DNA from 4 places in the Metabacillus hrfriensis genome. Region 1 is predicted to be linked to each of the others. Evidence: riboswitches for the same ligand, from Rfam matches in the RefSeq annotation. Region 1 holds a riboswitch; each other region holds the start of a gene.
What was found. Region 1 has a riboswitch for S-adenosylmethionine ahead of fbpA (Fur-regulated basic protein FbpA). Riboswitches for the same ligand answer to the same signal wherever they lie in the genome.
Positions count from the first base shown of each region.

Region 2: linked by a shared signal. The riboswitch ahead of QLQ22_RS01280 (LLM class flavin-dependent oxidoreductase) and the one ahead of fbpA (Fur-regulated basic protein FbpA) in region 1 are both predicted to bind S-adenosylmethionine.
Region 3: linked by a shared signal. The riboswitch ahead of metK (methionine adenosyltransferase) and the one ahead of fbpA (Fur-regulated basic protein FbpA) in region 1 are both predicted to bind S-adenosylmethionine.
Region 4: linked by a shared signal. The riboswitch ahead of QLQ22_RS21815 (methionine ABC transporter ATP-binding protein) and the one ahead of fbpA (Fur-regulated basic protein FbpA) in region 1 are both predicted to bind S-adenosylmethionine.

Region 1 covers NZ_CP126116.1:1,604,869-1,610,139, reverse strand. The annotation lists gene QLQ22_RS07985 (ABC transporter permease) at 1-180, opposite strand, end outside; gene QLQ22_RS07980 (ABC transporter ATP-binding protein) at 177-1,118, opposite strand; gene QLQ22_RS07975 (RNA polymerase sigma factor) at 1,334-1,855, shown strand; gene QLQ22_RS07970 (LolA family protein) at 1,856-2,761, shown strand; gene fbpA (Fur-regulated basic protein FbpA) at 2,961-3,113, opposite strand; SAM riboswitch class I at 3,215-3,322, opposite strand; gene QLQ22_RS07960 (DUF2325 domain-containing protein) at 3,468-3,755, opposite strand; gene QLQ22_RS07955 (aliphatic sulfonate ABC transporter substrate-binding protein) at 4,094-5,107, shown strand; gene QLQ22_RS07950 (hypothetical protein) at 5,153-5,271, opposite strand, start outside.
Region 2 covers NZ_CP126116.1:226,680-231,950, forward strand. The annotation lists gene QLQ22_RS01275 (class I SAM-dependent methyltransferase) at 1-604, shown strand, start outside; gene QLQ22_RS01280 (LLM class flavin-dependent oxidoreductase) at 599-1,663, opposite strand; SAM riboswitch class I at 1,742-1,846, opposite strand; gene QLQ22_RS01285 (thioredoxin family protein) at 1,905-2,225, opposite strand; gene QLQ22_RS01290 (D-alanine--D-alanine ligase) at 3,848-4,933, shown strand; gene QLQ22_RS01295 (UDP-N-acetylmuramoyl-tripeptide--D-alanyl-D-alanine ligase) at 5,021-5,271, shown strand, end outside.
Region 3 covers NZ_CP126116.1:3,989,957-3,995,227, reverse strand. The annotation lists gene pckA (phosphoenolpyruvate carboxykinase (ATP)) at 217-1,806, opposite strand; SAM riboswitch class I at 2,117-2,252, shown strand; gene metK (methionine adenosyltransferase) at 2,439-3,641, shown strand; gene asnB (asparagine synthase (glutamine-hydrolyzing)) at 3,797-5,271, shown strand, end outside.
Region 4 covers NZ_CP126116.1:4,384,086-4,389,356, forward strand. The annotation lists gene sufC (Fe-S cluster assembly ATPase SufC) at 1-184, opposite strand, end outside; gene QLQ22_RS21795 (YuzK family famiily protein) at 360-509, opposite strand; gene QLQ22_RS21800 (carboxymuconolactone decarboxylase family protein) at 725-1,093, opposite strand; gene QLQ22_RS21805 (MetQ/NlpA family ABC transporter substrate-binding protein) at 1,265-2,098, opposite strand; gene QLQ22_RS21810 (methionine ABC transporter permease) at 2,112-2,768, opposite strand; gene QLQ22_RS21815 (methionine ABC transporter ATP-binding protein) at 2,761-3,786, opposite strand; SAM riboswitch class I at 3,956-4,067, opposite strand; gene QLQ22_RS21820 (O-acetylhomoserine aminocarboxypropyltransferase/cysteine synthase family protein) at 4,172-5,271, opposite strand, start outside.

The DNA.
Region 1 (5,271 bases):
CTTTTGCAGCTGAGTGATTTCGGCCTGAACATCCTGACGCCAGTCATCGCTTGGCTTTTCTGTAAACTTATAATCAATAAAAGCAGCGCCGGATACGATAATTACTATTAATATAAGATATATCCAGCTGGACACTTTCGAAAAGATTTTCATCCATTCATTTTGTATTAGTCCAATCATTGCATTTGCTCCTTTTTCTCTTTGTTCGTCAGCTCTAAAAAGCGGTCTTCAAGTGTTGCTTTATGGCTTACGATTCCGTATACGCCGACTCCGTTTTGAACGAGCAGCTGATTGATGACCATTGTCTTTTCCTTATCCAAATGAAGCTTAAGCTGCTCACCATTTGCTTCAATTACACCTTCATATAAGCCTTTTTCTTTAATAAGAATGGCCGCCTCAGAGATGTCGCTTACTTCAAAAATAACCTCACGCGTCATTTCTTTGCTTTCTTCCATTGAATCATGCATGGATGAGATATGAATCAATTTTCCTTTTTCAATAATCGCAAACCGGTCGCACATCAGCTGCATCTCAGAAAGCATATGAGAAGATACAAGTACAGAGATCCCATCGTCTGCAAGTTTGCGCAAGTAATCTCTGAACTCTCTGATTCCCTGCGGATCAAGGCCATTTGTGGGCTCGTCAAAAATTAAAACAGAGGGATTATGTAATAATGACTGCGCAACTCCAAGACGCTGGCGCATACCAAGAGAATATGTTTTTACCTTTTGATGCATCGCATGCTGAAGTCCCACAAGTTCAATGACTTCGTTTCTGCGTTTTTCTGAAATATCTTTTACAGCCATTCGTTCATAATGACGGATGTTTTTTAATCCGCTCATATATTTGTAAAACTCCGGGTTCTCAACGATTGCGCCAATCTCGCTCATCGCTTCCTTGAAGGAATCATCGAGATTATGGCCATTGATGATGACATTCCCGCCAGTGCGGTTAATCAGACTGACAATCATTCGGATGATTGTTGTTTTTCCGGCTCCATTAGGGCCAAGCAGTCCAAAGATCTCTCCTTTTTCTACTTGAAAGCTGACATCATCCACGATTGTTTTTTTGCCGATCTTCTTTGTCAGAGACTGCACTTCAAGTGCATACTGCGTCATGATTTAAAACCTCTTTTCTTTCTGTCGATTTATGTATTCAATTGTAATACGAACCATCAGGGAAAAAGTTTCCATTATCATAAAATAATTTCATTTGGACACGCTTTCCTTTGTTATAATGACAGAGGTTTGGATTTTTTATGATTTATTTTACATATTTTTGAAACTAATCGTAATATGAGACGTCAATTCAGTATGGAAAAAGGGTGGGAAGATTGGAAACAGTAAATGTTGAAAAGCTGATTGAAGCGCACCGTCCCAGAATGGAGAAAACCATCAGGAAGTTAATCAAGAATTCTTCTCTAGTCGACGACATCCTTCAAGATGCTTCAATTAAAATCTTTCGGTACTTTTCAGACAAAGAGAAAGAATATCCTGAAAATATCGAAGCTTGGATTACGATTCTGTCAAAAAACACAACCTATGACCATTTACGAAAAATGAAACGAAATCAGGACACTGTACAGCATGTGAGTGAAGAATACAAGCACAACATCAGCATCAACACCGAAACACCTGAACGGGCATTTCTGTCGAAAGAAATGATCGGCGAGGTTAAAGAAGTTTTTCAGACACTTGATCAAGAAACAAAGAATATTCTCATCTTAAGAAATCAAGGCCGTTCATACGAAGAAATAGCCGCAAGCCTTAAAATTTCACTTGCAAAAGTAAAGACAAGAGTATTTAGGGGCCGCAAGAAATTAATGGACGCTCTTAAAAGTAAGGGGGTGCTATAAATGAACTGCGAAAAATGCCAGGAAAAAATTCTTATCTTTGATCAGCTGTCAGAGCCGGAACAGGATGCCCTGCTTGAGCACATTGAAGAATGCGAAGAATGCTCAGAATCCTTTGAACAATTTCTGCAGCTTGAAGAAGCTCTGGACATCATTCTCGAAGATAAAGAGGTCATGCTTCCTCAAAAGAAAAAGCAACAGCCACTTCCATATAAATACTTAAAACGCGCAGCACTCATTTGTGCATCCCTCTTCATTCTTTGTCTTGCAGCCTGGAACACACCTCCTGTCAAAGCAGCGATAGAAAGAGCGCTCAATGAGTTAATCAGAGACAAGTTTTTAGAAATGGACAAACCATTGGAGCATAAGGATGAGGATAAAAAGAAGAAGGAAACAGAGCTGATTATTTATATTGTTTTTGATGATAGCAGTAAGCAGTACGTTTCAGGAAGAAAAGAAAGACGGGAATATGAGAACGGGAATGTGACAGTTGTAAATGGAAAGTTCCAGAAAAGTTACGATAAAGAAGAGAACACATTTACTATTACTGAACTGCTTTTAACAGCTTCTCAAGTTACACAAGATATTCTGAAAGAATTAGATCCTGATCAGATAAAGAGTTTAGGGGAAACGACGATCGCCGGACGAAAGGCAGACCGTTATCAAATTACCTATAGTGCTGATAGGACCGTTGAGTTCTGGTTTGATAAAGAAACAGGATATGTGGTGAAAGAAATGCTTGTGGCTGAGGGGAAAGCAATCGATGATCAGCCTAAAGTCATCCAGTTTGAAGTAAAGGAATATGAAAAAAATCATGGATTATTTAAACTTGAACCGCCTGAAGGTGCAGAAATCATTGAAGAGTTCAATAGTCCGATTGAGGAAACAGATGAAGGAAGCGAGCAGTAAAGATTAATAATATCTCGGGTTCAAACCTGTTCAAAAGGCTGAATCAAAAGGCCGTTTTAAAAACGACACTTTTGATTCAGCTTTTTTCTTTGTATGATTTAAGTGGTTTTGGTTTGTATGATAGTTATTTCTATCACAGCTGAGGTAAGCTGCCAGTCTGCCAGGGTGACCAAAAGTTAGACTTTTGGAACACTCTCATTTAATTTTGCACTTTTAAAATCCGCTTGAATTCCTCCTCAAGCTCCGTTAAAGTCAGCTCAAATAAATGTAAATCATTCTTCTTATAAATACCGTTGCTAAGCAGTTTGCCGATGAGATGTTTTTTTCTTTTTTCAATAGCCTGACGAATCATGTTTCCCAATTCAGACACCCCTTTTTCTTAATATAAGGGGGAATAAATAATACCCCCTTCTGATTACAAAGAAGAGGGTTCATTTAAAATGAACGTGCCCCTTCTCATCTTCCAAGCACTGAAGCTTGATGGATTTAGCACAGTCTTCACACGTAGAAGCTGCTGCTGAGACTTCATCGGGCCATTCCCTCCGCCTCTCTTGATAAGAAGAATTTCTATTAGACCATAGTGTCCCCACAAAAATAACCCATACCTATTGGTATGAGCTTTCGGTCGACCGATCAGCGATTTTTCTGATTTTATTTTAATACTAATTAATCCTATGTGTCAAGTTGGTTTTAATGCATAATTAGACTACGCTGTCATGATTTTTTTCAATTCACAGGATATGGAGGTCCATGAGCGTTTCGAGAAAAAAACAGGAATCGCCTTCTCCTGAGCCTTTCTTTTTACAATCGTGGAGAGATTGTGATTGATGTAATCGGTGAGTATGAGTACCACCTCCACTTTGCATGGAATTTCTTTGACGGTCATCTTGGGTTTTCTTCCGTCCAGATGAGAAATCACCTTTACCCCTTCCTGCGCAAGTCTCGCCACGATGGGCTCGATGCGATCCCCGCCTGCAATCAGCAAATACTTCATAACAGCATCCTCCTTTTGTATAGACGAAGAGGCTTTCATTCTGTGAGAAAAATAAACAGGAACGAAAGCCTCCAGCAGTCTGGTCGACGTTTTCAGTTATTGTTATTATTTTACTCCGAATATTCTGATTTATCAATGTGATTTGAAAATAAATCACACTTGACAAATCGGAATAGTAAGTATTAACATGGATATATATTCATACATAAGCCGATCTGTCAACCGAAGGCCCTGTCTAGCAGCATCTTTATGCTGTTAGATAGGGCCTTTCCTGTTTCAGCGGAGAAAAGGAAGTGAAAATGGGTTACTATTTCAACATATCTTCTAGGGGGATGAATATGAAAAGAACGAATCGTTTTACTGGGTACTTGATTTTCTTTATGCTGCTCACCGTTCTTTCTGGGTGCGGGTCTAAATCAGCTGGTTCAATAGAGAACAGCGAATCAAAGAAAGAGGGTATAACGGTCAATATCGGTATTCAGCAAAGCATCTGGCCTATTTTGCTTGCAAAGCATAAAGGCTGGTTTGAGGAAGAATTCAATAAGGCTGGCGCAAAAGTTAAATGGGTCGAATTTCAAAGCGGCCCCTCCTATTTTGAAGCCATTGCATCAGGAAGGATTGATTTTGGGAGGGTCGGCAATATTCCGGTCCTATCCGGCCAGGGTGCTGATATTCCGTTTAAAGAAATCGCATCAGCAAGCACCGGAGAAAAAGGGGATGCTATTCTTGTCCATAAAGATAGCCCTATTCAAAAACCAGAGGATTTAAAGGGAAAAAAAGTAGCGGTTGCCAAAGGAAGCAGCGCATTTGGATTGCTGTACCGCTTCCTTGAAAAGGAAGGCATGGATCCATCTGAAATACAGATCATTCAGCTTCAGCCTGATGAAGCGCAGGCTGCTTTTGAAACGAATAAAGTAGACGCCTGGGCGATTTGGGAGCCTTATCAGTCCATCCAAGTTGTAAAAAATGAAGCAAGAGTTCTCTCGAACGGAAAAGCGATCGGCACCTTCAGCCCTGGCTTTCAAATCGTACGCACTCAATTTGCTGATGAACATCCTGAACTTGTTGAGCTTTATCTGAAAGTTTCAGAAAAAGCAACGAGATGGCAAAATGAAAACAAAGAAGAAGCAATTGCGATTTATTCTGAACTTAAGAAAACGGATAAAGAAGTGATCCGAAAAGTTCTTGAAAACTCCGTGCCTGCAAACACACCGATCGATGAGAGCATCATAAATGAACAGCAAAGCACTGCTGATCTTCTGCTCGAACTCGGAGGACTGAAAAAAGAACTGAACGTCTCGGAAGTAGTGGATAATTCATTCATTGAAAAAGTATTAAAGGAATATGAGTAAGCCTATATGAAAAATGAAACCCTCCTTTAACTTCAAGGAGGGCCTTTATCTGCTTTCTTCTATAATAATTGTTTCATGAAAACGGCTAATCAGACGCATGATCTTTTCCGGAATGTCTTCATTCTCCTCTGCAGGTGAAAACACAGGCATCAGCAGCTTTCCTT
Region 2 (5,271 bases), 1.4 Mb from region 1:
GGATGGGCTGAAAATAGAAGGAATCGATCAATCGCAAGATATGCTCGAGTCATGCAGAAAGCGCTGCGAGGAGAGGGGGCTGTCTCCAGTCCTGCAGAAAATGGGGATGAGCGAAATGAAACTCCCCCGCACCTTTGAGGCGATTATCATTCCAGCGGGGACTTTTTTGCTGATTGAAGACAGAAAGCAATCCATTTTGACGCTTAAGAACTTTTACGATCATCTGGCTGCAGGCGGCCGGCTGATTCTTGATTTGTATCTTCAGCCTGATACAGCTCTAAATGAGGTCAAGACGAAAACTTGGGTTACACCCGAACAGAATGTTATTACAATGGAATCAAAGCGGGTGGAAGTGAATTACCTTGAGCAGTATTCGGTAAGCTATTTGAAATATGAAAAGTGGCAGGAAGGCAAGCTGATAGACACTGAACTGCAGAGGTTTGCGATGAGATGGTACGGTGTACGTGAATTTAAATTGGTTTTAGAGCGGCTTGGGTTTATTGACATTGTGATATCAGCCGATTATACATATGGAAAAGAGCCCGTGCACGCGGAGCAAACCATTACGTTTGAAGCAAGAAGACCAGAAGGCACATACTCATGAAGAGTATGTGCTTTCTAGTTTCGCTTTTCTTTTTTCTTCCACAAGCGGCATCACTTCTGTTGAGAATCGTTCCATTTCCTCGAGCTGCGGAGAGAATTGCAGCAGAAGCAAGTCGAGCCCGGCATCTTCATACTGAATAATCTTTTCTGCAATCTGCTCAGGCGTTCCGATTAGATTCGGTCGCAATCCTCGATTGGAGACAGAGTAATCATAAAGCTCGAGCTTTTGTTCAAGCTGGGATTTTGTTGTGAAATCTTTATATCCCGCATAAGCTGAAGATTCCTTAATATCCGTGATTCTTGCAAGCTCCGCCTGAACCTCATCATCCGTATCTCTGCACACAATGTAAGCAGCCATTCCAAAGGATTGAAACGGTTTGCCTTCAGCAGATGCTCTTAACTTCTTCATCTCATCAATCTTGCTTCTGATTTCATCAACCGTTCCGCCGTGCATTACATAGGCATCACAATGCCTCGCAATGGTTTCTTTTCCGCGGGGGCTTTCGCCGCCTGCATAAAGAATCGGATTCGGCTTTTGTACAGGCTTTGGATGGAGATGTGTTTGGCTGAACTGATAGAAATTGCCTTGATAGGTGAAGGTTTCTTTTTCCCACAGCCCTTTTAATACTTGGATGAATTCTTCTGTCCGGTCATATCTTGCATCATGCTCAGTAAAAATTCCGCCATATTGCCGCGCTTCTTCTTCCCACCAGGCCGATACGACGTTTAAGGTGAATCTGCCATTGCTGATGTGATCGATGTTTGCTGCCATTTTTGCTGTAACCGCGGGATTATGAAAACCGGGTCTTACTGCGGTCATGATTTCAATCTTATCTGTCACGGCTGCAAGTGCGGCTGCTGTGGTCCATGCTTCGAGGGAATCGTGCTCAGGTCCTTTAATATCATTTAAGTAAAGCTCGGCAATCAAGGTTGTATCATAACCCCATTTTTCCGCCTTTTGAATGACCTCTTTTGCATATGCGTAGGTCGGGGGCATATTCTCATTTTCCACATTCCGGAGCCATCCGCCGAAGATCGGCAGCCAAAATCCGTATTTCATCAATAAAACACTCCTCTCTCCGCATAAAAAAGCCTCTCTTGTGTAAGAAGAGAGGCAGAATCTGCTGTTTTCAGTTCCATCTCATCTGTCAAACATAACGTTTGCTGGAATTGGCACGGTTTCTGTATAGATCCGTTGCCGAGGCTTCAAAGGGCCATGTCCCTCCACCTCTCTTGATAAGAAAGCATATGAAATTAGTTGTATCATAAATAAAATTGTTTAATCTGTCAATTCTAAAAATTCAGCCGAGCTTTTCTTGCAGGAATTCAGTTACTTGCTCTGGTGATTTTGCATTAGCGCTGTGAAGATGCCCGAGTTTTTCACCGTTTTTGAAGATCAGAATGCTTGGGATGCCCATTACCTGATAAGTTTCTGCAAGTTCAGGGAACTCATCCTTATTGATTTCGTACCAATCATATTTAGAATAAGCCCCAATGATTTCATCAATAAACATATTCATTCTTGTACAGTCAGGGCACCAGTCTGCGAAAAATTTGATCAGCACCTCTTGATCTTGGGTAATTAACTCTTGAAACTGTTCTTTGGATGTAATTTGCTTCATGATCATGCCTCCTTGCTTTTATTTTAATACATAATGAGGATTTTGCATTCACGAATTGCTTATGCAGGCCAAAATAAACTTTGTAAAGAGCTCTGGTCACTGAATGCGCAGTGCTGGATAAAAAGGATGATATGGAGTTTTGGCAGATAGCGAATGCCTCTGTTAGGATGTACAAAAAAACCTGGGTGGATCCTGGAAACAGGTCGAGAGCGATTTTAGAGGAATTAAAGAGCCAGTATGAGTCTCCAAAACAGTTGGAAAGCCGAATTAGGGCAAACAAAGATCGTGTATGAGTCCTCAAAAGAGCTGGAAATCCGATTTAGAGGAATCAAAGGGCCTGTATGAGTCTCCAAAACAGTTGGAAAGCCGAATTAGGGGAAATAAAGATCGTGTATGAGTCCTCAAAAGAGCTGGAAATCGGATTTAGAGGAATCAAAGGGCTGGTATGAGTCTCCAAAACAGTTGGAAAGCCGAATTAGGGGAAACAAAGATCATGTTTGAGTCCTCAAAAGAGCTGGAAATCCGATTTAGTGGAATCAAAGAACCAGTATGAGTCCTCAAAAGAGCTGGAAATCGGATTTAGAGGAATCAAAGAGCCTGTATAAGTCTCCAAAACAGTTGGAAAGCCGAATTAGGGGAAACAAAGATCGTGTTTGAGTCCTCAAAAGAGCTGGAAATCCGATTTAGTGGAATCAAAGAACCAGTATGAGTCCTCAAAAGAGCTGGAAATCGGATTTAGAGGAATCAAAGAGCCTGTATAAGTCTCCAAAACAGTTGGAAAGCCGAATTAGGGGAAACAAAGATCGTGTTTGAGTCCTCAAAAGAGCTGGAAATCCGATTTAGAGGAATCAAAGGGCTGGTATGAGTCTCCAAAACGTGTGTAAAGTCATTTTAGAGGAATCAAAGAACCAGTATGAGTCCTCAAAAGAGCTGGAAATCGGATTTAGAGGAATCAAAGGGCTGGTATGAGTCTCCAAAACAGTTGGAAAGCCGAATTAGGGGAAACAAAGATCATGTTTGAGTCCTCAAAAGAGCTGGAAATCGGATTTAGAGGAATCAAAGGGCCTGTATGAGTCTCCAAAACGTGTGTAAAGTCATTGTAGAGGAATCAAAGAACCAGTATGAGTCCTCAAAAGAGCTGGAAATCGGATTAGAGGAATCAAAGGGCTGGTATGAGTCTCCAAAACGTGTGTAAAGTCTTTTTTGAGGAATCAAAGAACCAGTATGAGTCCTCAAAAAAGCTGGAAATCCGATTTAGAGGAATCAAAGAGCCAGTATGAGTCTCCAAAACGTGTGTAAAAACTTTTTAGAGGAATCAAAGAACCAGTATGAGTCCTCAAAAAAGCTGGAAATCGAATTTAGAGGAATCAAAGAGCCAGTATGAGTCTCCAAAACAGCAGAAAAGCCGAAGTTGGGTAATCATAGAACCTGAATGAAGCCTCATAACAAGCTCAAAAACCAGAGTCACCAATAACAGCACAAATAGCTAAAATAGGATAATCAAAAGCGGACGGAAAAAGGCGTGTCACTCGAATGTTATAAAGAATTGCATGATGGCTATAACAATTTGATTTGAAAATGATAATATAGAAGAGATGAACTTTCTTTAGGGGGATATCCACATGAAAATTAAAGTCGGATTATTATACGGCGGCAAGTCAGCAGAGCATCAGGTTTCATTGCAGACCGCACTTGCTGTAATAAAAGCTTTAGATACAAACAAATTTGATATACATCCAATCTACATTTCAGATAAAGGTGAATGGATCCGCGGTGCAAAATTGCAGGAGCCTGCTGCAAACGTTGCTGCTCTTCAGTTTAAAGAAGGCGGCACAGCTGTATCGCCGGTTGCTTTGAATCAGGATCTCTTTCCTTCAAAGACGGACAATGAGCATGAGCAAATCGATGTAGTGTTCCCTCTTCTGCATGGACCAAACGGTGAAGACGGAACGGTTCAGGGAATGCTTGAATTGCTGAATATTCCTTATGTAGGGAATGGCGTTCTTGCTTCTGCAGCCGGCATGGATAAAGTGATTATGAAAAACCTGTTTGCACAGGCCGGACTTGAGCAGGCTAAATACGTTTCATTCATTAAGAATGACTGGAAGAAATCTCCGGAGAAAGCTTACGAGACAGTTGAGCAGGAGCTTGGCTACCCTTGCTTTGTAAAACCGGCAAATCTTGGATCAAGTGTCGGCATCAGCAAATGCAAAGACCGCGAATCCCTTGTAAAAGCTTTTGATGAAGCATTCAATTATGACCGCAAGATTATTATTGAAGAAGGCATTATCGGCCGTGAAATTGAAATCGGCGTTATTGGAAACGATGAACCAATCTGCTCTGCAGTCGGAGAAGTTGCACCTAAAAAAGAATTTTACGACTATAATTCGAAATACCTTGATGGCGATACAGATATGATGATTCCGGCACAAGTTACAGAGGAAGAATATGCTCTGATCAAAGATTTAGCTATTAAATCATTTAAGGCCATTGACGGATCAGGCCTTGTACGTGCAGATTTCTTTTTAACAGAAGACGGAAGAGCCTTGATCAATGAAGTGAACACGATGCCTGGATTTACTCCGTACAGCATGTTCCCGCTGCTTTGGAAGCATGCAGGTGTTGAGTACCCTGAGCTTATCGAGAAATTAGTTGAGCTGGCGCTTGAGCGCCACGAAGGAAAACAGCAAATTAAACATACGTTTTAAGAAAGCATGGAAACACTATTCTTAAGAATAGTGTTTCTTGGTCTACATATTGATCATTAATCATGGAATTGAAAGGAGCTAAACAAAATGATACGACGTTCGTTATTGGACATTCAAACGATGGCAGGCGGCTCAGGATTATCTGCAGAAAAAGAGAATGAGTTCATTCATGGAATTACAACGGATTCGAGGAAGATTGAAGCCCGAACCCTATTCATCCCGATTGTCGGCGAAAATTTTGACGGGCACGAGTTTGCCGGAAAAGCGCTCGAAGAAGGTGCTGCTGCGACTTTATGGGACCGCAATAAACCGAATCCTCCGTCTGGTGCTGTTATATT
Region 3 (5,271 bases), 2.4 Mb from region 1:
AATCTGGCAAACGGACTGAATTCGCCAAAACATCACCCCCTTAAAAGAAATGATTGATTTACTTTTTTATACAATTTTATCATATGGATCTGCCTTGAAAAAAGGAAAAACGTCAGAATGATTCAAACTGAGCTCTTTTCCAATTTATCAAGAGAGCTGTGATACATCAAAAAAAGCTATGCCAGTGTGTGGCATAGCTTTTGGAGTTTTGGAGTGTTATACTTTTGGTCCGCCAAGAGTTTCAATCTCTTCTGAAACGTGATTGAACTTTTTGAAATTTTGTTTGAACTTGCCTGCAAGCTCTTTTGCTTTTTCATTATACGCATCTATGCTGTCCCAAGTTTTAACTGGCTGAAGCACTTCATCCGGCACACCAGGAACGTGAATTGGAATTTTCAGTCCGAAGTTTTCATCTGTAACAGTTTCCACGTTGTCTAATTCACCTTCAAGAGCGGATTGAACCATTGCGCGTGTATATTTCAATTTCATGCGCTTGCCGGTTCCGTATTCTCCGCCAGTCCAGCCTGTGTTGACTAAGAATACATTTGCCTGATGCTCATCAATTTTCTGGCCGAGCATCTCGGCATAAACAGTAGCAGGAAGCGGCAGGAAAGGCGAGCCAAAGCACGTAGAGAATGTAGCCTGAGGTGATGTAATGCCTCGCTCTGTTCCGGCAAGCTTGCTTGTATAGCCGCTTAAGAAGTGGTACATGGCCTGTTCTTTTGTTAATTTGCTGATAGGAGGAAGAACTCCAAATGCGTCAGCAGTTAAAAAGACAATCGTATGCGGGTGGCCTGCAATACTAGGCTTCACAATGTTATCCATTGCTTCAAGGGGATAGGCCGCTCTTGTATTTTCAGTAAAGAAGGTATCGTCATAGTCAGCAATTCTTGTGTCATCATCAAGTACTACATTTTCAAGCACTGACCCGAATCTTATTGAATCAAAAATTTGAGGTTCTTTTTCACGTGAGAGGTTGATGCACTTTGCATAACAGCCTCCTTCGATATTAAAAACACCGGCATTTGACCATCCGTGCTCATCATCGCCGATTAATTTGCGTTTAGGATCAGCAGACAAGGTTGTTTTTCCTGTTCCAGACAGACCGAAGAAAAGGGCCACATCGCCTTCCTGACCAACATTTGCAGAGCAGTGCATCGGCAGGATACCGCTTTCAGGAAGAAGGTAATTCATGACAGAGAAAATAGATTTTTTCATTTCTCCTGCATATTCCGTTCCTCCGATTAAGATCGTTCTTTTCTCAAAAGAAATGATGATAAAAGTTTCAGAATTTGTTCCATCTACTGACGGATCTGCTTTAAAGTTTGGTGCAGACACGATCGTGAATGGATTATCATGCTGAATCAGCTCATCTCCGCTCTCTGGCTGAATGAATAATTGCTGTGCAAAAAGGTTATGCCAGGCGAATTCATTTACAACCTGAATCGGCAGGCGGTATTTTGCGTCAGCTCCGGCAAAGCCTTTGAAAACAAAAAGCTCATTGCGGTCTTTTAAGTATGAAAGAACTTTTAAATACAATTTTTCAAATGCCGTTTCAGAGAAAGGCTGATTAACAGCACCCCACTCAATTTTGTCATTTGTTGAATTTTCTTTTACAATAAATTTATCTTTAGGTGAACGTCCTGTGTAAGTACCAGTTGTTGCACGGACTGCTCCCGTTGAAGTTAATGTACCTTCTTTGCGCTCTAATACTTTCTCTACAAGAACGGGAACTGATAAGTTATGAAATGCATTTTCCCCTTTAAGTAAAACATCAAGCTCATTTGTAATTTCAATTGAATTCATCCCATACCCATCCTTTACCTATATTTCTATTATTATTTTCAACTATATGTTAAGTGATTCTTCTTAATTAGTATAACACATTAAAATGAATAGTCTATACTATTTAACTTATTCTACGTACAAATTGATGAAATGGAACGGTTTTAGAAACGTTTTTGATGAAAATGATACATATATAATAGGAATGTTTTTATTTCGGCATTTTGTGGAATCATATAAAAAGGGTTCTGAAAAATCTTATGCGAAAACCTTGTCAGTTTTTGTTGACACCTGAAGGAAATATACGATATTATATGTCCTTGAACGGATTCTCTTATCCCGAGCTGGTGGAGGGACAGGCCCAATGAAACCCAGCAACCTGCTTTATCTTGAAAATTCATTTTCGTGAATTTTTGCGAGCAAAGGTGCTAACCTGATGCAAGGCGAAAGCCCTTGATCGATAAGAGCGAAAGGCTACGATTTTAGTAAATAACCTTTCCTCGCGGGAAAGGATTTTTTATTTCAAATATATTTTGCCTGAAAGTACTCGTGGATTCTCCTAAAACATGCCAACTGAAATATTTTGCCAAATGGTCAAAATATGAAAGGGAATGAGTTCCGTATCATCTAACCTTTTGAGGAGGAAAACTTTAATGACTAAACAACGTCGTCTGTTTACTTCAGAGTCTGTAACTGAAGGTCATCCTGATAAAATTTGTGACCAGATTTCTGACTCGATTTTAGATGCAATCCTAGAAAAAGATGCAAATGCACGTGTAGCTTGTGAAACATCTGTTACAACAGGTCTTGTTCTGGTTGCTGGTGAAATTACAACTTCTACTTATGTAGACATTCCAAAAATCGTTCGCGAAACGGTTAAAGAAATTGGCTACACTCGTGCAAAATATGGTTTTGATGCAGAAACATGTGCAGTACTTACTTCAATTGATGAACAGTCAGCAGATATCGCGATGGGTGTTGATCAGGCGCTTGAAGCACGTGAAGGAAAAATGACAGATGAGCAGATTGAAGCTATTGGTGCAGGTGACCAAGGATTGATGTTCGGTTTTGCAAATAACGAAACGAAAGAATTAATGCCGCTGCCGATCTCACTTGCTCACAAACTTGCACGCCGTTTAACAGAAGTCCGCAAAGAAGAAATTCTTCCGTACCTTCGTCCTGACGGTAAAACTCAAGTAACAGTTGAGTATGATGAAAATGACAAGCCTGTTCGCATTGATACAATTGTTATTTCAACTCAGCATCACCCTGAAATTTCATTGGAGCAAATTCAGCGCAACGTAAAAGAACATGTAATTAACCCGGTTGTACCGAATGAATTAATTGATGAAGATACAAAATACTTCATCAACCCGACTGGCCGTTTCGTAATCGGCGGACCGCAGGGCGATGCAGGCTTAACAGGCCGTAAAATCATCGTTGATACTTACGGAGGGTATGCTCGTCACGGAGGCGGTGCATTCTCTGGTAAAGATCCAACAAAAGTTGACCGCTCTGCAGCTTATGCAGCACGCTATGTAGCTAAGAATATTGTAGCAGCTGGCCTTGCTGATAAATGTGAAGTTCAGCTTGCATACGCAATTGGTGTAGCTCAGCCGGTATCAATTGCGATCGATACATTTGAAACAGGGAAAGTGAAGGAAGATGTGTTAGTGGATGTTGTTCGTGCTAACTTTGACCTTCGTCCGGCAGGAATCATCAACATGCTGAATCTTCGCCGTCCAATTTACAAACAAACAGCTGCCTACGGACACTTCGGCCGTAATGATCTTGACCTTCCATGGGAAAGAACAGATAAAGCAGAAGCTCTTAAAGAACAGGCTTTAAACCGATAATAAGTAAAAAAGGATGAGAATACTGCTGTATGCAGCTCTCATCCTTTTTTTTGTCGAAAAAAATCGGGATTTTTGTTTAATTTTGTAAAAAAATGCAACAATCTCTTACTAGTCTTCGTTTTATAAGTGGAAAGACACTTTTGGAGGCGAATAGGATGTGCGGATTTGTTGGAATTATTGATTATCGTAAACAAACGAGAGATCTTTTATTTAATACATTCATTGAGAAGGCAAGCAGAAAAATAGAACACAGAGGTCCGGATGACAGCGGAATTTATCAAGATGAGCAGGTTCTTCTGGCCTTTCAGCGGTTAAGCATTATTGATGTTAAAAGCGGACACCAGCCTATGGCTTATGGATCTGATGACCGCTACTATATTGTGTTTAACGGTGAAATTTATAACTATATTGAGCTCAGAGAAATCATTTTTTCCCATGGATTTAAGTTGAAAACGGATACGGATACAGAAGTGATTGTTGCGCTTTATTGCATTTATGGCCAGGAAACGCTTCAACTTTTAAGAGGAATGTTTTCATTTCTTATTTGGGACAGACAGGAACACTTTTTATTCGGTGCGAGAGATCACTTTGGAATAAAGCCTCTTTACTACATAGAAAACGGCGAAATGAATCTTTTTGCTTCGGAGCTTAAGAGTTTAACTGATTATCTTCCAAATCCTCTTATTAATGAAGAATCCTTAGAGCACTATCTCTCTTTTCAATATGTACCGGACCCAGGCACGATGCAGAAGCATATTAAGAAAGTGCCTCCAGGCTATTTCTTTACAAAAAAAACGGGAGAAGCACTAGAGCTTACAAGGTACTGGAAACCGAAACTTGTGCCCGTACGTCCAACTGACGAAAACAGGCTCAAAGAAAAAATTCAGGATGCCTTAATTGATTCGGTCAAAGTCCATATGCGAAGCGATGTGCCTGTTGGATCTTTTCTGTCGGGGGGAGTGGATTCAAGTATTATTGCATCCATTGCGAAGGAATTTCACCCTTCACTTAAAACGTTTTCTGTCGGCTTTATGCAAGAAGGCTACAGCGAAATCGATATAGCAAAAGAAACAGCGGATGCGCTTGGCGTTGAGAATTTTTCCTATACCGTTGATCATATGGAATTTATGAGGGAGCTTCCAAAAATCATTTGGCATATGGATGATCCAGTGGCAGATCCGGCTTCTATTCCTCTTTATTTTATTGCACGTGAGGCAAGCAAGCAGGTGAAAGTCGTTTTATCTGGGGAAGGAGCAGATGAGCTTTTTGCAGGCTATAATATTTATAAAGAACCTCAAGATCTATCTGTCTTTGGACATCTTCCTCACAGCTTTAAGCAAAGATTAAAACAGCTGGCTGCGGTTTTTCCTGAAGGAATGAAAGGAAAAAGCTTTATTGAGAGGGGGACAACCCTTTTAGAAGATCGGTATATTGGAAATGCCAACATCTTTTCATCTGCCGAAAAACATGAATTGCTTTCTGCAGATGTTCATTTTGATCCAACAGATATAACAGGGATCCTTTATGACGATGTCAGTCATTTAGACAGCATCTCGAAAATGCAATATATTGATGTGATGACCTGGCTCAAAGGGGATATTCTTGTGAAAGCAGACAAAATGACAATGGC
Region 4 (5,271 bases), 2.3 Mb from region 1:
CTTTTGTTACTTCATATTTAGGATGCCCCATGATCGCAGATGATAGTGTAGATTTACCAGTACCATTCGGTCCCATGATTGCATGGAATTCTCCGCCTTTTATTTCAAGGTTTACACCTTTTAAAATTTCTTTCCCGTCAATTTCAACATGTAAATCTTTAATAACTAAAGTAGAACCTGCCATAAATAACTATACCTCCAATAATCTATTCTCAATTTAATCATTCTCAATTTATTCTCATTCTAATTTTATAACAAATGAAATGTGAATACAACTTTTTCGGTGGCTTCCCAAAAAGGACCGGATATATATAACTCAAAAGGAATCAGCCAGTGACTGATTCCTTTTGATTGGTATATTAATTCATTTTACGATCTAATACTGCAAATAGATGTTTGCTTTGCTGATAATCTTTTTCACGATTCTTTTCTACTTCCATACGCTTTTCATGGTTTCTGCTGTATACTGCATATCCCATTTTATGAGACTGCATTAAGGCTTTTTCCATTTCACTTGTGTAATTCAAATCAAGCTTTTGCTGACTTGCGTAGATAATGAATCATCCTTTCAATGTTTATCAATTAGCACTCTTATATGATAACACCTGGTCAAAACAGCCTCAATCATCATATAGAAGGATATGAAAGGATCATGGTTCTTCATATCGGATGTCAGTATTTAAGACACAGTTCTTTTATAAATACTCCGATATGCTCGAGTATGCTATTGCTTTAGGTGATTCAATTCTGTGATGCACTCTTGAACTAAGGTAACAGATTGACTCATTGCCGCTCCGCCGCCAAAGGCAGCTGTTACTCCGACTGTTTCTAGAATTTCCTGTTCGCTTGCTCCCTGGTCTAAACAGCCTTTTGTATGATAAATAATACAATATTCATCTTGTGAATAGATGCTTATGCCAAGTGCAATCAACTGCTTTTCTTTTTGGGAAAGTGTTCCTTCTTTGAAACATTCTTCAGTGAATTCATTATAAAGATGTGCAAGCTCAGGCATTTTTTCTGTAAAAACTCCTAGACCTTCTTTGTAATTATGCAAAGCGGCTTCGCTTATATTTCTCGGTTCAAAATGCTGCATTAATTTTCAGCTCCATTCCTTATATTAATCATCATTAGTATGCAAAACATTCAGGAGATGTATGTGTAAAAAGAGTTTTTTCGGAAGCGTTTATTCCTAATTTCTACTATATTGTATTGGGTTATTTCAGATAAAAAAGAGAGCACCGAATTTCGGGTGCTCTCTTTCTATTTATTCTCCGTCAACAGGTACTACTGCACCTTCATATTTTTCTTCAATAAACGATTGAATTTCTTTTGAATGAAGCACTTCTACTAAAGCTTTAATTTCTTTTTTTTCTTCATCGCCTTTGCGGACTGTGATGATGTTTACATATGGTGATTCTGACCCTTCAAGTGCAATCGCATCTTTTTGAGGATTGAGTCCTGCACCAATTGCATAGTTCGTATTAATTAAAACAGCATCGCCTTCATCGTTGTTATAAGCCTGCGGAAGGATACTTGCTTCTACATCTGCTTTGAATTTCAGATTTTTTTTGTTTTCAGCGATATCATCAATTGTTGCAGTTGTTTTATCGACACCTTCTTTGATCGTAATTAAGCCTTCGCTTTCAAGCAATGAAAGCATGCGGCCATGATCAGCTACAGAGTTACTCATGATAATTGTGCCGCCCTCTGGAATCTCTTCTAATGATTTATGTTTTTTAGAATACACACCAATTGGCTCGATATGAATGCCGCCTGCATTAACAAAGTCGTAATCTTTATTTTCCGCCATTTGAGACTCTAAATATGGAATATGCTGAAAGAAGTTGGCATCAATTTCTTTACTTGCGAGAGATTTATTCGGCAGGATATAATCCTGGAACGGCACGATATCAAGTTCAATGCCTTTTTCCTCAAGCAAAGGCTGTGCTTCCTCCAGAATTTCCGCATGCGGGACATTTGAAGCACCGATTTTCAGCGTTTTTGTTTCTTCTCCTTCGCCATTTCCGCCTCCTGAACCACATGCAGCAAGAGCGAAAGCAGATGTTGCGAATACAGCACTTAATAATAATTTCTTCATGTAAATTTCCTCCCTAACGTTTATCTAATTTTGATGTTATAAAGTCCCCAATAAATTGGATGATAAATACAATCACTAATATCAAGATTGTCGCAATCATTGTTACAGCATTATTATTCCGCTGGAAACCTTCAAGAAATGCAAGATTTCCTAATCCTCCGGCGCCGACAACCCCTGCCATGGCTGTGTAGCCGACAAGTGCAATTGCGGTTACGGTAATGCCGGAGATAAGCGCAGGAGATGATTCAGGTATTAATACCTTCCAAATGATTGTTGATGTTTTTGCACCCATCGATCTTGCAGCCTCAATGACTCCTTTATCTATTTCTCGTAGAGCAATTTCAACCATTCGTCCATAAAATGGCGCAGCGCCGATAATTAAAGCCGGCAATGCTGCTTTTGCTCCAAGAAACGTATCTAAAATGGCCTTTGTAAAAGGAATCAGCAAAATGATAAGCAGAATAAACGGAATCGACCGGAAAATATTCACGAATGCAGATATAATGATATTTACCGGTTTATTTTCCCATATTCCGCCTCTGGAAGTTAAGAATAACAGCAGCCCGAGTATAATGCCCAAGAAAAATGTTGCAGCCACGGAGAATCCTGTCATGAATAAGGTTTCACTTGTAGCTTCCCATACATTTTCCCATCTCACATTCTCAAACATTTGCAATCACCTCCGCTTCAACTTCTTGAGAGCGGATAAATGCCATTGCCTTATCAAGCTCTTCAGGTTGCCCGTCCATATGAATGAGCAAGGTACCATATGATCCGCTTTGAGTTTGCGATATTTTCCCTTGAAGGATGTTTACTTCAATCGGATGGTTTCGTATAAGATTCGTAATGAGCGGACTTTCTGTTGAATCCCCCACAAATGTTAGCTGAATAACCATTCCGTGTTTGTATTTTTCAAGAATCAATTCCATCGTTTCCTGCGTATCATCAGGCTCCGTAATTTGTTTCACAAAGCGCTTCGTAATAGACTGCTGCGGTTTTTTGAAAACATCGAGCACTTCACCCTGCTCAACAATCCTTCCGTTCTCCATAACGGCAACACGATGGCAGATTTTACGAATAACATGCATTTCATGTGTAATCAGGACAATGGTCAAACCCAGTCTTTCGTTAATATCCACCAGCAGTTCAAGAATTGAATCTGTTGTTTGCGGGTCCAGTGCAGATGTTGCTTCGTCACAAAGCAATACTTTTGGGTTATTCGCAAGAGCTCTTGCAATACCGACACGCTGTTTTTGTCCTCCGCTCAGCTGGGATGGATATGCATCTTCCCGCCCTTCCAGCCCTACAAGCTTAATCAGCTCTTCCACTCGTTTCACCCGCTGCTCTTTTTTCACTCCGGCAATTTCTAATGGAAACGAAATATTTTCCCGGACCGACCTTGACCAAAGGAGATTAAAATGCTGAAAGATCATGCTTATTTCGTGTCTTGCCGTTCTCAGTTCATCTCCGCGGATTTTATCGATCTCTCTTCCCGCTACTTGAATGGAACCGCCTGTAGGCTTTTCAAGTCCGTTCAGCAATCTGATCAGTGAGCTTTTTCCTGCTCCGCTATAACCGATAATTCCGAAAATTTCACCTTGATTTATGTTCAAGTCAACTGAATCAACCGCGGTAACATTTCCGCTTTTTGATTGAAAGACTTTTTTGACATCTTTTAACGTAATCATGAATTCACCTTCTTCCAAAATTCCACTCACTATCATTTTGCACGAATTACGTCAGGTTCATTTTTTTTATTAAGAAAAGCGGAACCACTTGTTCCCCTTAAACTTTTAAGAAAACAAAAATGCCTTTCTGCATAAATGAGCAGAAAGGCATATCTATAGAAGAACCTTTCTCTCATCTTTCAAAACTGAATAACAGCTTTGAGTGAATTGGCACCTTTTCAATAAAATTGACGGTTGCCGGGCTTCGCAGGGCACTTTCCCTCCACCTCTCTGGATAAGAGACTTACAATTTATTTAATTAGTTTACGTTTAAATTCAGTGAGTTAGTAGTACGAGTGTGATTTTATCATGTGCCAAAAGACCGTGTCAACCAAAAAGTTTTTTATTAATTCGAAAAGACGGATGATTCAATTAATGATTTCACACCCGTTGCTTGTTCAATTGCCTGTTCAAGATCCTCCAGAAGGTCATCTATATGTTCAATCCCAACAGACAATCGAATTAAGTCTTCAGTTACTCCTGATTTTTTCAGGCCTTCTGCATCCAGCTGCTGATGTGTAGTGCTGGCAGGATGAATGATCAGGCTTTTGGCATCTCCGACATTTGCTGCATGCGACCATAGGTTAACAGAATTAATCACCTTTGCGCCTGCTGCACGGCCGCCATCAATGCCGAACACTACAACCGCGCCTGCCCCTTTAGCTAAATATTTATCTGCCAGGGCCTTGTCAGGGTGCTGTTCATCTTCAGGGTACAGCACCCATTTAACTGCAGGATGCTCATTTAAATACTCAACCACTTTTCTCGTATTAAAAATATGCTCTTTCATTCTTACATGAAGTGTTTCCACTCCAAGAGCAAATTGAAATGCATTAAAAGGACTGATAGCAGGCCCTAAATCCCTGAGGAGCTGAACGCGGGCTTTTACAATAAAGGCTGCCTCCGGCAATGCTTCTGCATATACAAGATTGTGATAGCTTGGATCTGGAGTAGTAAAGCCCGGAAACTTATCGCTGTTCCAATCAAACTTCCCTCCGTCTACGATAATTCCTCCGAGGGTCGTGCCGTTTCCAAGCAGCCATTTGGTGGCCGAATGAATGACAATATCTGCTCCGTGTTCGATTGGCCTGCATAAATAAGGAGTTGCAAAAGTGTTATCAATAATTAATGGGATACCTGCTTCATGAGCAATTTTTGACACTGCCTCTAAATCAAGAACCTGCAGACTTGGATTGCCAATCGTTTCTGCAAAAATGGCCTTTGTTTTAGGTGTGATGGCATCCCTGAAATTCTCAGGATCATCCGCATTTACAAACTTAGTCTGTATCCCGTACTTAGGCAAAGTGGTTTGAAAGAGATTGTAGGTCCCCCCGTATAGGCTTGAGGCAGAGACAATCTCATCCCCTGTTCCGGCAATATTTAATATGGAAAGCGTTATCGCAGCCATGCCGCTTGCCACAGCAAGACTTCCTACTCCCCCTTCTA